2 regions of the Priestia sp. D51 genome follow, and region 2 is predicted to be linked to the other one. Evidence: riboswitches for the same ligand, from Rfam matches in the RefSeq annotation. Region 2 holds a riboswitch; the other holds the start of a gene.
The links. A riboswitch is a leader RNA that binds a small molecule or an ion and turns the genes downstream of it on or off. The one in region 2 is predicted to bind S-adenosylmethionine.

Region 1 (5,889 bases), on a different contig from region 2:
GTCTCCCTCTGAAATACGATAATAATGCATTTCTTTCACCCCTTTTTAATGTTATACCTATTACATACCCCAAATATTGCTATTTTAACAAATTAATTTTATTATTCTTTATTTTTCCATTTATATATAATTTACAGCGCAACGTTTCGAAACTCATCGTTATAAATGCTAATTTGAAGACGCTGAGAAAAACGTTCTTCTTCAATGTAGGTCTCGGGCATTAATCCAACAGGATATACCCTCGGGTTTTCACCACTTCCTAATATGTATACATACATCTTTCCTTCGCTTGTATATCGAACTTTCGTCGAAATACCTCCTTGCCCTTGAAGAGGCGCATAAACCGCTCTTACATTATCTCTAATTTCTTGTACAAATCCATGTAGTTCAACATCCGAATCGTAATAGTGGTTTGCTTCATACAAGCCGTAAATACGAGACTTATCGATATCACATAATATGCTCCAAAATTCAGATAAATCTTCTTGGAACAACACTTGAATAAAATTTCGTGCAGCTTCTTGCTGTTCTTTTGTTAATTCTTTTGTTAGCGCAAACTCTTCATTTTTTAACATCTCAGTCACCTCCCTTATGTATGTAATACGACAAGAGATACAAATAACCTCTTTTTTCAGCTTATTAGCAACCAATTTATTTTGCACATTAAAAATTGAAAAGCTATCTCGACTAAGATGTCAAAATAACTTTTCAATTACTGTAGAATAATTACGTAAAATACTCGATTTTCGCATTTGGAAAATACTGATCAATGTAATATTCCAACGTCTCTCTTAATTCTTGTTCTTCATCTTTTGCGTATACATACTTTCCAATCCCGTAACGCCCCCATTTGTAGCGGCGCTCTTCTTCATTCATCTCAAGCTTTGTTTTCGGATAGTTTTTCTCAATCACTCGTTTGGCCGGCTTGGTAAAGCGATGCTGAATCATTTCAAATGTAATATCATCTCTTGACTCTTCAGGTATAGAAGCATCAAGCTTCTCAAACAGCTGACGGTATCCCTCTTGCCAACCTTCATGAATGTAAATAGGCGCCACAATAAAGCCAAGTGGATATCCGGCTTTTGCAACTTTATTAGCAGCTTCAATCCGATAATCAAGAGGAGATGTACCAGGTTCAAAGTTTTTTATAACATAATCTGCGTTTATGCTAAAGCGAAAGCGCGTGCGACCATTATGTTTAGCATCCAATAAATGATCCACGTGATGAAACTTAGTCACAAAGCGCAGTTGACCTAGTTCACTTTCCCCAAAATATTCAATCGCGCGCTTTAATGAATGTGTTAAATGATCAATTCCTACGATATCAGATGTACAAGCCGCTTCAAATCGCGTTATTTGAGGGGCTCTTTCCTGCATATATTGCTCTGCTTGACCTAATATTTCTTCCACATTCACGTACGTGCGAATATATGGTTTGCTTCCCATTGTTGTCTGCAAATAACAATAGTGACAGTGCCCCATACACCCTGTTGCAAAAGGTATTGCATATTCAGCTGACGGTTTAGATGTATCAAATTTCAAGGTTTTACGCACACCAACTACTAAAGTGGACTTGGCATTGCGGTATTTTTGCAAATCATTTTTTCCCGGTATATTACGCACTTGATTATGAGAAGTTGTTTGACGAATCTCAATTCCCATCTTCTCAAATTTTTCTTTTAATTGAACACCAAGCGGGTACTCCATTGCCCCTGGCTCAATGTATACTAATTGAGGTACAAAAGGTTTTATCATCATGTACACTTCCTTTTTTCTAATACTAATAGCGTTTGAAAAATAAAAAGACTCTATCCATGGTAATTATTTTCCACATCAAAAAAGACTCTCTATTTAAGAGAGCCTTTCGTCAATCATATTGTTCATAATCAAATATCTTATTATACATGTTCTCTGCTTCTTCATACGTTGAATACACAGCATCATCTTCAGCTAACAAATGATAAGACTCATGCAGAAACAGCGCTTTTTCACCTTTATTTTCAGGGTGTTCAACAATTTCAGCTTGATTAATATTAGCAACGTTTGCCGTATGAGGATTTCGGTAAATAACAAATACTTGATCTCCTACTTGATATTCTTTTTTCTCCACGATCATCATCCTTTTCTTCTTTCTTTACTCGTATGATGTCCGCTTTTATTCATTTTATCCGATAAAAACACGTGGTGAGATCATCAAGAATTTATACGCTTTTACGCTCAATAAACCGAAAAGGAAGCTCAATTTTTTGAGGATCCTTGCTCCTGACTAGTTTAAAAAGCGTTTCGCCCATTTCTTTGAGAGGAAGTTCGATCGTTGTGATTTGTAAATAAGAAGAAAGCGGATGATTATCAAAACCAATAATAGCTAAATTGCCTGGAACTGATATACCCGCTTGTTCGCACTGAGCTTTTATACCAATAGCGACTTGATCGTTTGTTACTAAAAGCGCCTGAGGCCGATTTTTCATCTGCACCAATTTTTTTACCACTTTTTCACCATCTGTCACGTTCAAACAGCCTTGAAACACCCATTCCGGATGATAAGGCTCATTTATTCTTTCTACATATTCTTTGTATGCTTGCTGCCTCTGTTGACTATTTGTACCCGTCATTCTTCCAATACAGTAGCCAATATCCGTATATCCTTTTTCTTTTAAATACATGAGCGCTTTCTTAAAAGTTGCATAATGATCAACGTATACGGAGCGAATAGAACGATTTTGTACGTTTTCGCACACGGCTATCGGCCCGTACTGCTGATAGCATTCAATCGTGCTCCAGCTGCTTGCTCTAGAACAAATAATCACTCCATCAACCTGCTTTGTTTTTAGCATATGAAGCGCTTCTTCTTCTTTTTTTACATCATAGTTCGTCTGACAAATAACAAGCTGATACTGCTTTTCTAACGCTTGAGAGGCCACTCCTTCTAAAAGCAGACTGAAATAAGGATGATTAATAAAAGGCAAGACGACGGCAATCATATTTGTTTTCCCTTTTGATAAGTGAACGGCATTAATGTTTTGTTCGTAATTAAGTTCTTGAATTAATTCTTCTACCAGACGGCGCTTTTCTTCTTTTACATACGGATGATGATTTAAAACCCGTGACACGGTCGAAACAGATACACCAGCTTTTTTTGCGATATCTCGGATATTTGTCATGTTTTCACCTTTTTCTCTTGCGCTGAAACGCGTTTCATACTTTATTCTCATTATAAAGTGAAAAAGCAATAAGCTAAACCCGTTACAATCATGTTTTTATTCACTTATATAAGGAGGTCATATCATGGGTATTTTATTATTCATTTTATTATGCGGAATTGAAATCGGAGGAGCGGCTTATGCACTTAAACAAAATGAGACACTTTGGAAGGAGCTAGATGAAAAAAAGCAGACTGATTTTTTCAAACAGTAAAAAACCCTTAAAAAGAATGTTCTTTTTAAGGGTTTGATATTACGCAGCTTCTTTAGATGATTTTGATTTTTTATTTAAACGAGGAAAGCCAATTACAATTGCAATGATACCGCAAACCGCTGTTAACATTGGATAGAATGTAAATGGAATAATCTCAATCGGTGAAACTTTAGCAAATCCTGCTGCTAGAAGCATTTGTGCACCGTAAGGGATAAGCCCTTGAACGCTGCATGAAAACAAGTCGAGCAGACTGGCTGATTTACGATTGTCAATTGAATACTTATCAGAGATTTCTTTCGCTAACGGACCTGCTGTAATAATTGAAATCGTGTTATTAGCCGTGGCTAAATTGGTTAAACTTACTAATCCGGCGATACTGAATTCTCCGCCTTTTTTTGTTTGAATGCGTCGTGTTAATAGGTTCAATAAGAACTGAATACCGCCGTTATAGCGAATGAGTTCAACCATTCCGCCAATTAAAAGAGATAAAATAATTAATTCCGACATTCCGCCAATACCTTCTGTCACAGTTTTAGCAAGAGAAGAAAGCGTGTAGCTTCCGTCAGCTAATCCAATTACGCCGGCTAATACAATTCCTCCGGTTAAAATGCTTAATACGTTTGCACCAAATATGGCAGCAACGAGTACGCCGACATAAGGCAAGATTTTAAACCAGCTAAAATCTTTAATTTCTACTGATGACGTATTGCCTAGCGTCATTACCAGTAATAAAATCACTGTAACAATCGCTGCAGGAAGGACAATGAAAAAGTTTACTTTTAATTTATCTGACATATTTGTTTTTTGCGTACGAACTGCCGCAATGGTCGTATCAGAGATTACGGATAAATTATCTCCAAACATTGCACCACCAACAACAGCAGCAATTGCCAATGTAATGGATACATGCGCCTGCTCACTGATTCCTACAGCGATAGGCCCTAACGCAGCGATCGTTCCCATTGACGTTCCCATCGAAATTGAAATGAATGCGCCAATAACAAAGATTCCGACTACCACTAAGCTTTGCGGAAGCACAGACAGAGCTAAGTTTACCGTTGAATCAACAGCTCCCATGCCTTTAGCGACTTCTGAAAAAGCACCTGCTAAAATAAAAATAAGTACCATAATAATGATATCAGGATGCCCTGCTCCTTTAGCAAAGCGTTCCACTTTTACATTAAGTGAATCTTTGCGGTTCATAGCCAGCGCCACAATGGCTGCAATGATAATAGCTACTAATACAGGCAGCTTATAAAAATCTCCCGTTATAATTCCTGATCCGACAAACAGGACTAAAAAGACGCCCAGCGGTAACAGCGCCCAGCCGTTTCCTTTTTGTTGTTCCATTCTTAACACCTCTTGTTTACGTAATAAAAAAAGACCCCTTCTTATTGATAAGAAGAGGTCTCTTATTTGTATCATAAGATTACCCTTCTCATCTTCCAAACGAAACATCGTCTGCTGGATTTGGCACCGCACTGCGTACAGCCAGTTGCCGAGACATCGTAGGGCCAGTCCCTCCGTCTCTCTTGATAAGAAGTTTGTAGTTGTTTTAAAAATAGTCTTTCACTACTGTAATCTCTTTTTATTTAATTGTCAAATGCTATTTTAGAAAAATATATAGCGTGAAAATTCTCACATCAATTAGCTACGTCACGTTTTAAAAACGCCACCCATGCTACGCCCATAAAGAAGACAAAGTGTGCAACTAAGATGAAGATTGAAAATGGAATTGTCATTCCGTCAAACATCGTCTTCATTCCGTCCATATACTGCACAAAGTTTGTGTTGGCGAACAGTAAAAATTTCCCCCACCATAGACCAAACTGTGATACTATCCCAGTTACTGCTTTCGCCCCAATACTTACGACAATAGCTAGACTTGAAGCAAGCGCGCTGTTTCTAAATAAAGACGACAGCATGAATGCGAACGTCATCATCATAAACGTTTCCATATACGCGCTGTCATACGTAAGCGTAATGTTTTTAAGCAGCTGCGCATCTCCTTCTAGACTGGCAAATCCAAAGAACAATGCTCCCCATACAAACGAAAAAAGCAAATAACTCAGCAAATAATACAAGCTAATTAAAATGAGCGTTATGTACTTGGACGTTAAAATCGTTGAACGTCTAGCAGGGCGAATTAAAAGAAGCTTAATGGTACCCGCTTCAAACTCTTTTGCAACCATTGATCCTCCAACAGCAAGCGCGAAAAATTGAACGAGGATCAGCATGCCTGCACTAAATGACAGGAAATTCAATATGTTGTCTTCCGTTCCTGCGCTGTTTGCTACTTTCTTCATTAAAAGAGCCATACAAAGAGTTAAGATGCCGATTGTAATAAACGTGACTTTTGTACTTCTTTTGTAAAACCATTTCATATGTTCATTTTGAATTAACTTAAGCATGGTGCTCTCCCTCCGTAACGGACATAAACGAATCTTCAAGCGTCTCATAAACAGGAGTGATTCG
Region 2 (5,889 bases):
AAAACAGTAGATCCGATTGCTGCTGCTGGTCAAATTGTTACTAGTTTACAAACCATTGTCAGCCGTAATCTCAGCCCATTTCAAAATGTTGTTGTCAGCATAACTCGAATCCACGGAGGGAGCTCGTGGAACGTCATTCCTGACAAAGTAACGCTTGAAGGAACAGTGCGTACCTTTCAAGAAGAAGCGAGAGAAAAAATACCGGCTCTTATGAAACGAACTGCTGAAGGGATTGGAGCAGCTTTCGGCGCTTCAGTAGACGTTAAATGGTATCCGTATCTTCCTGTAGTAAACAATGATGATACGCTGGAAAAATTGGTTATTAACGCTGCAGAGAATCTTAGTTATCAAGTGGTAGAAGCTGAACAATCGCCTGGAGGAGAAGATTTTGCCGTATATCAGCAGCGTGTACCAGGATTTTTTGTATGGATGGGTACGGCTGGAGAATATGAATGGCACCATCCTTCTTTTTCATTAAATGAAGAGGCATTACTTGTAGCAGCTTCTTATTTTGCTAATCTAAGCTTTGACTTTTTGAATTCATTCCATTACCAAAAAAATTAAAATATTTTTATTTTTCTATTTACGCGGATGGAATTGTTTGATAAAATAAATTTTAAATTAAAAAAGTTATCACGAGTGGACGAGAGATCTGGCTCTTTGACTCCACAGCAACCTACGAATGTAAGGTGCTCCTACCAGCAAAGCATGTGCTTTGGGTGATAAAACGGGTGAAAAACTCATTTTGCATCTAAGCAAAATGAGTTTTTTTTATTTTTCTAAAAGGAGAGGGTTTTATGAGTCATACAGCAGTTGCAGCACATACAGGAGAGAAAGCATTAAAGGAAGCCGTAAAATTATTAGGAAAGCATTATCAAGTAGCATATCGTGAATTAGAAACATTTTATGAAATTGTGGTCGAAAACCATGTTCGTACATATGCTGTAGGCATAGATATTAAAGATGTACAAAAAGCAAATGAACTAGAAATTTATTCATCATGCTGTTCCAAGCTTGAGCGAGTAGGCTGTCTTTTATAGAAGTCTGCTCGCGCCTCTATTTTTAAAGTGTTTTTAAATAGAAAGCATGTTTTTTGACAATTGAAGAATCTGGTGGGTATAATCATTACTCACTAGGTTTTAAAATTAATCATAAATTGTCGAAATTTTTACACAAATTAAAGGTTACATTCGAAATGAATTGTGGTATGTTATAAAACAAGAATATTTTATGAAAGGAGCATTGAAATGGAAATGTCTCTTGAACATGGAAACGATGCAGGAAGCGAACAGCTTATTGATCGTATCCTAGACTTTTTAGAAGATGACGAAAAGTAAAAAAAAAGAGTGTGCGGTGCTAGCCCTAGCCGCGCACTCTTTTTTTATCATGTGCGTCAAGGCGGCGCATACTATGATACATAGGGATAGAATGAAAGGGTCTCTGTCAAAGGGATTGACGAATCGTTTTGTTTGATGGAAAATTTAGAAAAAGGAAAGAGATGAAGGGTATGTCGAACAAAACATCTTTGTATCAAACAAAAGAACAGTTAAAGAAGCTTGTAAGCGAATTGGTTTCTATACCTAGCGTGACAGGAACGATGGCAGAAGTGGAAATGGCTGAATCGATAGCGTCGTATTTATTGAAGCTGCCTTACTTCCAAAAAAACGAGCAAGTTGAGCTTCATTCAACAGGAGACGGGCGATCGATTGTCACAGCTTTTGTTGAAGGGAAAAATACGAATAAAACAGTTGTATTAGTCAGTCATTACGATGTAGTGGATGTACAAGATTATGGACAGTGGAAAAAGGATGCTTTTCACGCTGATACGTTAACGAGTACTTTTTATAATGATATGGAACAAGTTCCGGCGCACGTACAAAAAGATATGATAAAAGGAGACTGGCTTTTTGGCCGAGGAACGATGGACATGAAAGCAGGTATTGCTCTGCATATCAGTATGATTGAACGAGCATGCAACGGAGAGTTTGACGGAAACATCCTGCTTCTGTCGGTACCGGATGAAGAAGTAAATTCGCTCGGAATGAGAAAAGCAGTGCCTGTTCTTTTAGAACTTGCGTGCAAACATCAGCTGGATTTTTCTCTCATGCTAAATGCAGAACCAGTATTCAGCCGCTATCCTGGTGATCAAACGAACTATGTGTACTCAGGATCGATTGGGAAGATCATGCCAAGCTTTTTGTGTTATGGAAAAGAAACTCATGTAGGGGAACCGCTAGCTGGTTTGAATGCTAATTTACTAGCTTCTTATTTAACAAAAGAAATAGAATTAAACGTTGATTTTTGCGAAAAAGTAAGAGATGAAACGAGTCCACCTCCTACTGTGCTGATACAAAAAGATTTAAAAGAAGAGTATTCCGTTCAAGTTCCGCACTCTGCCGTTGTATTATTTAATTTATTTATGTTAAACCGCTCTCTTAAAGAAGTAACAGATCTGCTGTTGAAATCGGCTGACAAAGCGGCTTTGAATGTAAAAAAACATTATAACAAAGCTGCTCGGCAGTACGCTGTGGGAATGGAGGGTTCATCTCTTGACGTGAACGTATGGACGTATGAAGAACTTTATACTCATGCAGTCAAACAGCACGGTGAAAAATATGTGCAAGAAATGGAAGCGGCACTTTTGGCACAAGAAGATGATGACAGAAATAAAACCATTAAATTAGTAAACTCTTTAGCTGGTTTATGTAAAGAAGCAGCTCCGATGATAGTCTTATTTTTTACGCCGCCTTTTTACCCGGCCGTTTGTTCACATGATGATCTCTTTGTACAAAAGATTTTGTCAAACGTACAGGCAACTGCCAAAGAGCAATTCCAAGTGGAGCTAGTTGAACAAAGTTATTTTGGTGGAATTTCGGATTTAAGCTATGCCAGCCTGCAGCACCCGCTTCATACATTTAACACGTTAGTAGCCAATATGCCTCTATGGAATAAAGGATATCATATCCCGCTAGAAGAGCTAGAGGAGCTCAAGATGCCGGTGCTGAACATTGGACCGCTGGGAAGAGATGCGCATCAATGGACCGAAAGATTAGACGTTCAGTATTCCTTTGAGATTTTGCCTCACTTCATTTATCAAGCTATAAAAGAAGCACAGAAATAAACATCCGCCCGCGGATGTTTATTTGTTGAATTTAAAAGAAGCTCCTTGTACGGTAATTTGTTGCGGTGTTAGAGCGTGGTCCAATTCAACCAAAAATGGACGCTCTCCAACTTTTTTTAATGTATCATGGACAACACCTTGTGTTCCGCTGCAAAAAATAAGGTTTCCTTCATTGACATATAGTTTTTGACAACGTGCATCAAGTAAAGAGTCTTTGTAGCTTTCGCCAGCCTGAACGTCCAGCAGTTTTGTCCATTTGCTGATGGATTCTTCAAGGTTATGTACAGCACAGTAAATGTTTTTTAGCTGCAGCTGACCGGCTTGATGGGAAGAAAGAGCAGCTAGCTTTGGCTTGCGTTTTTCTTCTGGTTCACCCCACTCAATAAAAAAAGGAAGAGGCAAGGAATCGTGGTCAGCTTCAATAAAACACATTCTCCATTGAAGTCTTTCTCCATCATTAGTTTGACGAGACCCCGCTACAGGACCTTTTACAGTGACGTTCTTGCTTTCTAGCTCTTTTATCAGCAAATCCATATCATCTGTACGGAGTGCAAATCGACCAAAATGACCAAGTGACGTATGTTCGTTAACAAGCTGCTGAATAAGATCATTATCTGTAACTGTTTGAGCTAATGCGATATCTGTAAGCCCAAGCCATTCAATATAGCTGAGGTGAAAATAAGCCAACGTGTTAAAAGTGCCCCATTTTTCATGGATACCGCCTTTAATAACATTTATTCCGTATCCGTTTAGTTCTTTCTGAGCTTTAATAGGATCAGGTGAAAAATGCACAAGATGATCAAACGATAAGTGCATGGATAGGCCTCCTTTTAAGAGAGATTCTTTTTTACTATTATACGTCGTTTTCTTTTTTAAGAAGAGTAAAACGAATGATTATGTAAAATAAAAATCTATAAAAAAGCAAGCCGCGTATGTTTTAAACACGACTTGCTATAGATTTAGTTAGCGGCGATAGCCATGCCCTTTAAAGCAGCAGCCAAATGATTTATTAAACCATGGGTATGAGCAGCAAGGTGAACCGCAGCGACAGCGGCGACGGCTAGAACGGCGAGTAGAACGACGAGTAGTGCGACGAGTAGAACGACGAGTAGTGCGACGAGTAGTGCGACGAGTAGAACGACGAGTAGTGCGGCGAGTAGAACGACGAGTAGTGCGGCGAGTAGAACGGCGAGTAGAACGACGAGTAGAACGGCCGCGACGGGCAGTTGGCTCTTGGTACATAAATGTTTCAAGCTCAGTAGAAGCAATCGCTTCTGTTGCTTCTCTAATTCTTTCAGCAGTGATATGCATATAAACACCTCCTGGCTAATTCGGTACATAATACAATATGTACAAGGAAGGCGTTTGGATATAGTGAAAACATGGAATTTGTCTAAATTTGTGAAAGAAATGGAGTGGTTTTCATGCTTCAAATCCTCGAACATCAAAGAGTGGATATCGCTCTTCAAATAGTAGCTGTGCAAGTAGAAGCTTATCAAGAAGAAGCAAGGCTCATTGGTTTTTCGAATATTCCTCAGCTTACAGAAAGCAAAGAAGATGTTATGAAAAGCAAGGAAGTGTTTATCGGAGAAATGATTGAAGGTAAGCTAGCAGGCGTGCTGTCGTTTGAAAAAGAAAATGAGCGATTAACGATTTGCCGCCTCGTTGTGCGTCCTCAGTACTTTCGAAAAGGAATTGGAAGCCGTCTTTTAACATATGTACTTCAAAGATATTCAGAATGTGAGTGTATGGTTTCCACAGCCGAAAAAAATACACCTGCGATTAAGCTATACGAAGCTCATCGGTTTTCAATTATAAAACACACTGCAGCTGCGGATAATCTTGTGTTAGTAACGATGAAAAGAGATTGAGCCATAGCTAAATTAATCCAAAGACTAACAAATTGGCTACATGAGCTAGTAGGAATCGGCTGTTGCTTTCCCTACAAGGCTTCGCTTTCCGTAGGAGTCTTCGCCTTGCCCTCCAATCACCAGCTAGAAGTACCTACATACATGAAACTTACGTTTACCATAGCAGTAAAAAAATCCGAACGCATTGGATTCTCCATCAAGAATCTCGAATCATCGTTCGGATCTTCCTTCAGCTAAAATACTTTTGTCTCAGCCTCTATGATGATAGTGTTTGCTCAGAATAATCTAGAGCTGTATGACGCTGAATCAGCAGTAAAGCAGCTAAAGTGACAACTGCTCCGATAATAAAAGGTAGCGTCATATTGAGTTTAAAGGCAAATGCACCAAGCAGAGGGCCAAAAATACGCCCTAAGCTATCCATTGAGGCAGTTAACCCTGAAGCAGAGCCATATCCTACTTTGGTTCTCATCGTAATTAATGAGAGGACACAAGGACGAATAAGGGCATTTCCTGCTGTAAATATGCACAGAAATAAGGTAGCATTAACGGCACTAGAAGATAACAAAATAGACGTAAATCCTATTGCTGAAACCAATAAGCCAATAGCCATCAGTTTTTTTTCATTTCCTTTTTTAAATCGCTGCAGTACACCGCCTTGAATCAGGGCTTGAGTTAAACCGCTCGCCATAAACATCCATCCGATTGTCGTGGGAGTAGCATTGATTTTCGCTATTTGAAAAAATTGAAAAGTAGCTTCTAAACCAGCGAGCGTAAAAGTAGCTAAAAATGAAAGAACATATAAATACTTCATAGCTCCTTGAAAATCTGACGTGAAGTCATGCCATCTGGATGTCTGTACTTTGGCAGCAGGTTCTTTTCGTAACGATTCTTTTAACG

Region 1: linked by a shared signal. The riboswitch ahead of ACNHOZ_RS17625 (Na+/H+ antiporter NhaC family protein) and the one ahead of ACNHOZ_RS15000 (hypothetical protein) in region 2 are both predicted to bind S-adenosylmethionine.

What each region holds. Positions count from the first base shown of each region.
Region 1 covers NZ_JBLTIR010000004.1:174,647-180,535, forward strand. Annotated here, with positions in the region: gene ACNHOZ_RS17595 (hypothetical protein) at 1-30, opposite strand, end outside; gene ACNHOZ_RS17600 (hypothetical protein) at 132-575, opposite strand; gene splB (spore photoproduct lyase) at 727-1,755, opposite strand; gene ACNHOZ_RS17610 (transcriptional regulator SplA domain-containing protein) at 1,868-2,116, opposite strand; gene ACNHOZ_RS17615 (LacI family DNA-binding transcriptional regulator) at 2,202-3,161, opposite strand; gene ACNHOZ_RS17620 (hypothetical protein) at 3,286-3,414, shown strand; gene ACNHOZ_RS17625 (Na+/H+ antiporter NhaC family protein) at 3,454-4,764, opposite strand; SAM riboswitch class I at 4,850-4,956, opposite strand; gene ACNHOZ_RS17630 (ABC transporter permease) at 5,058-5,825, opposite strand; gene ACNHOZ_RS17635 (ABC transporter ATP-binding protein) at 5,818-5,889, opposite strand, start outside.
Region 2 covers NZ_JBLTIR010000003.1:620,711-626,599, forward strand. Annotated here, with positions in the region: gene ACNHOZ_RS14995 (amidohydrolase) at 1-564, shown strand, start outside; SAM riboswitch class I at 628-729, shown strand; gene ACNHOZ_RS15000 (hypothetical protein) at 798-1,040, shown strand; gene ACNHOZ_RS15005 (M20/M25/M40 family metallo-hydrolase) at 1,508-3,121, shown strand; gene ACNHOZ_RS15010 (VOC family protein) at 3,140-3,937, opposite strand; gene ACNHOZ_RS15015 (CotG/ExsB N-terminal domain-containing protein) at 4,085-4,432, opposite strand; gene ACNHOZ_RS15020 (GNAT family N-acetyltransferase) at 4,546-4,992, shown strand; gene ACNHOZ_RS15025 (MFS transporter) at 5,249-5,889, opposite strand, start outside.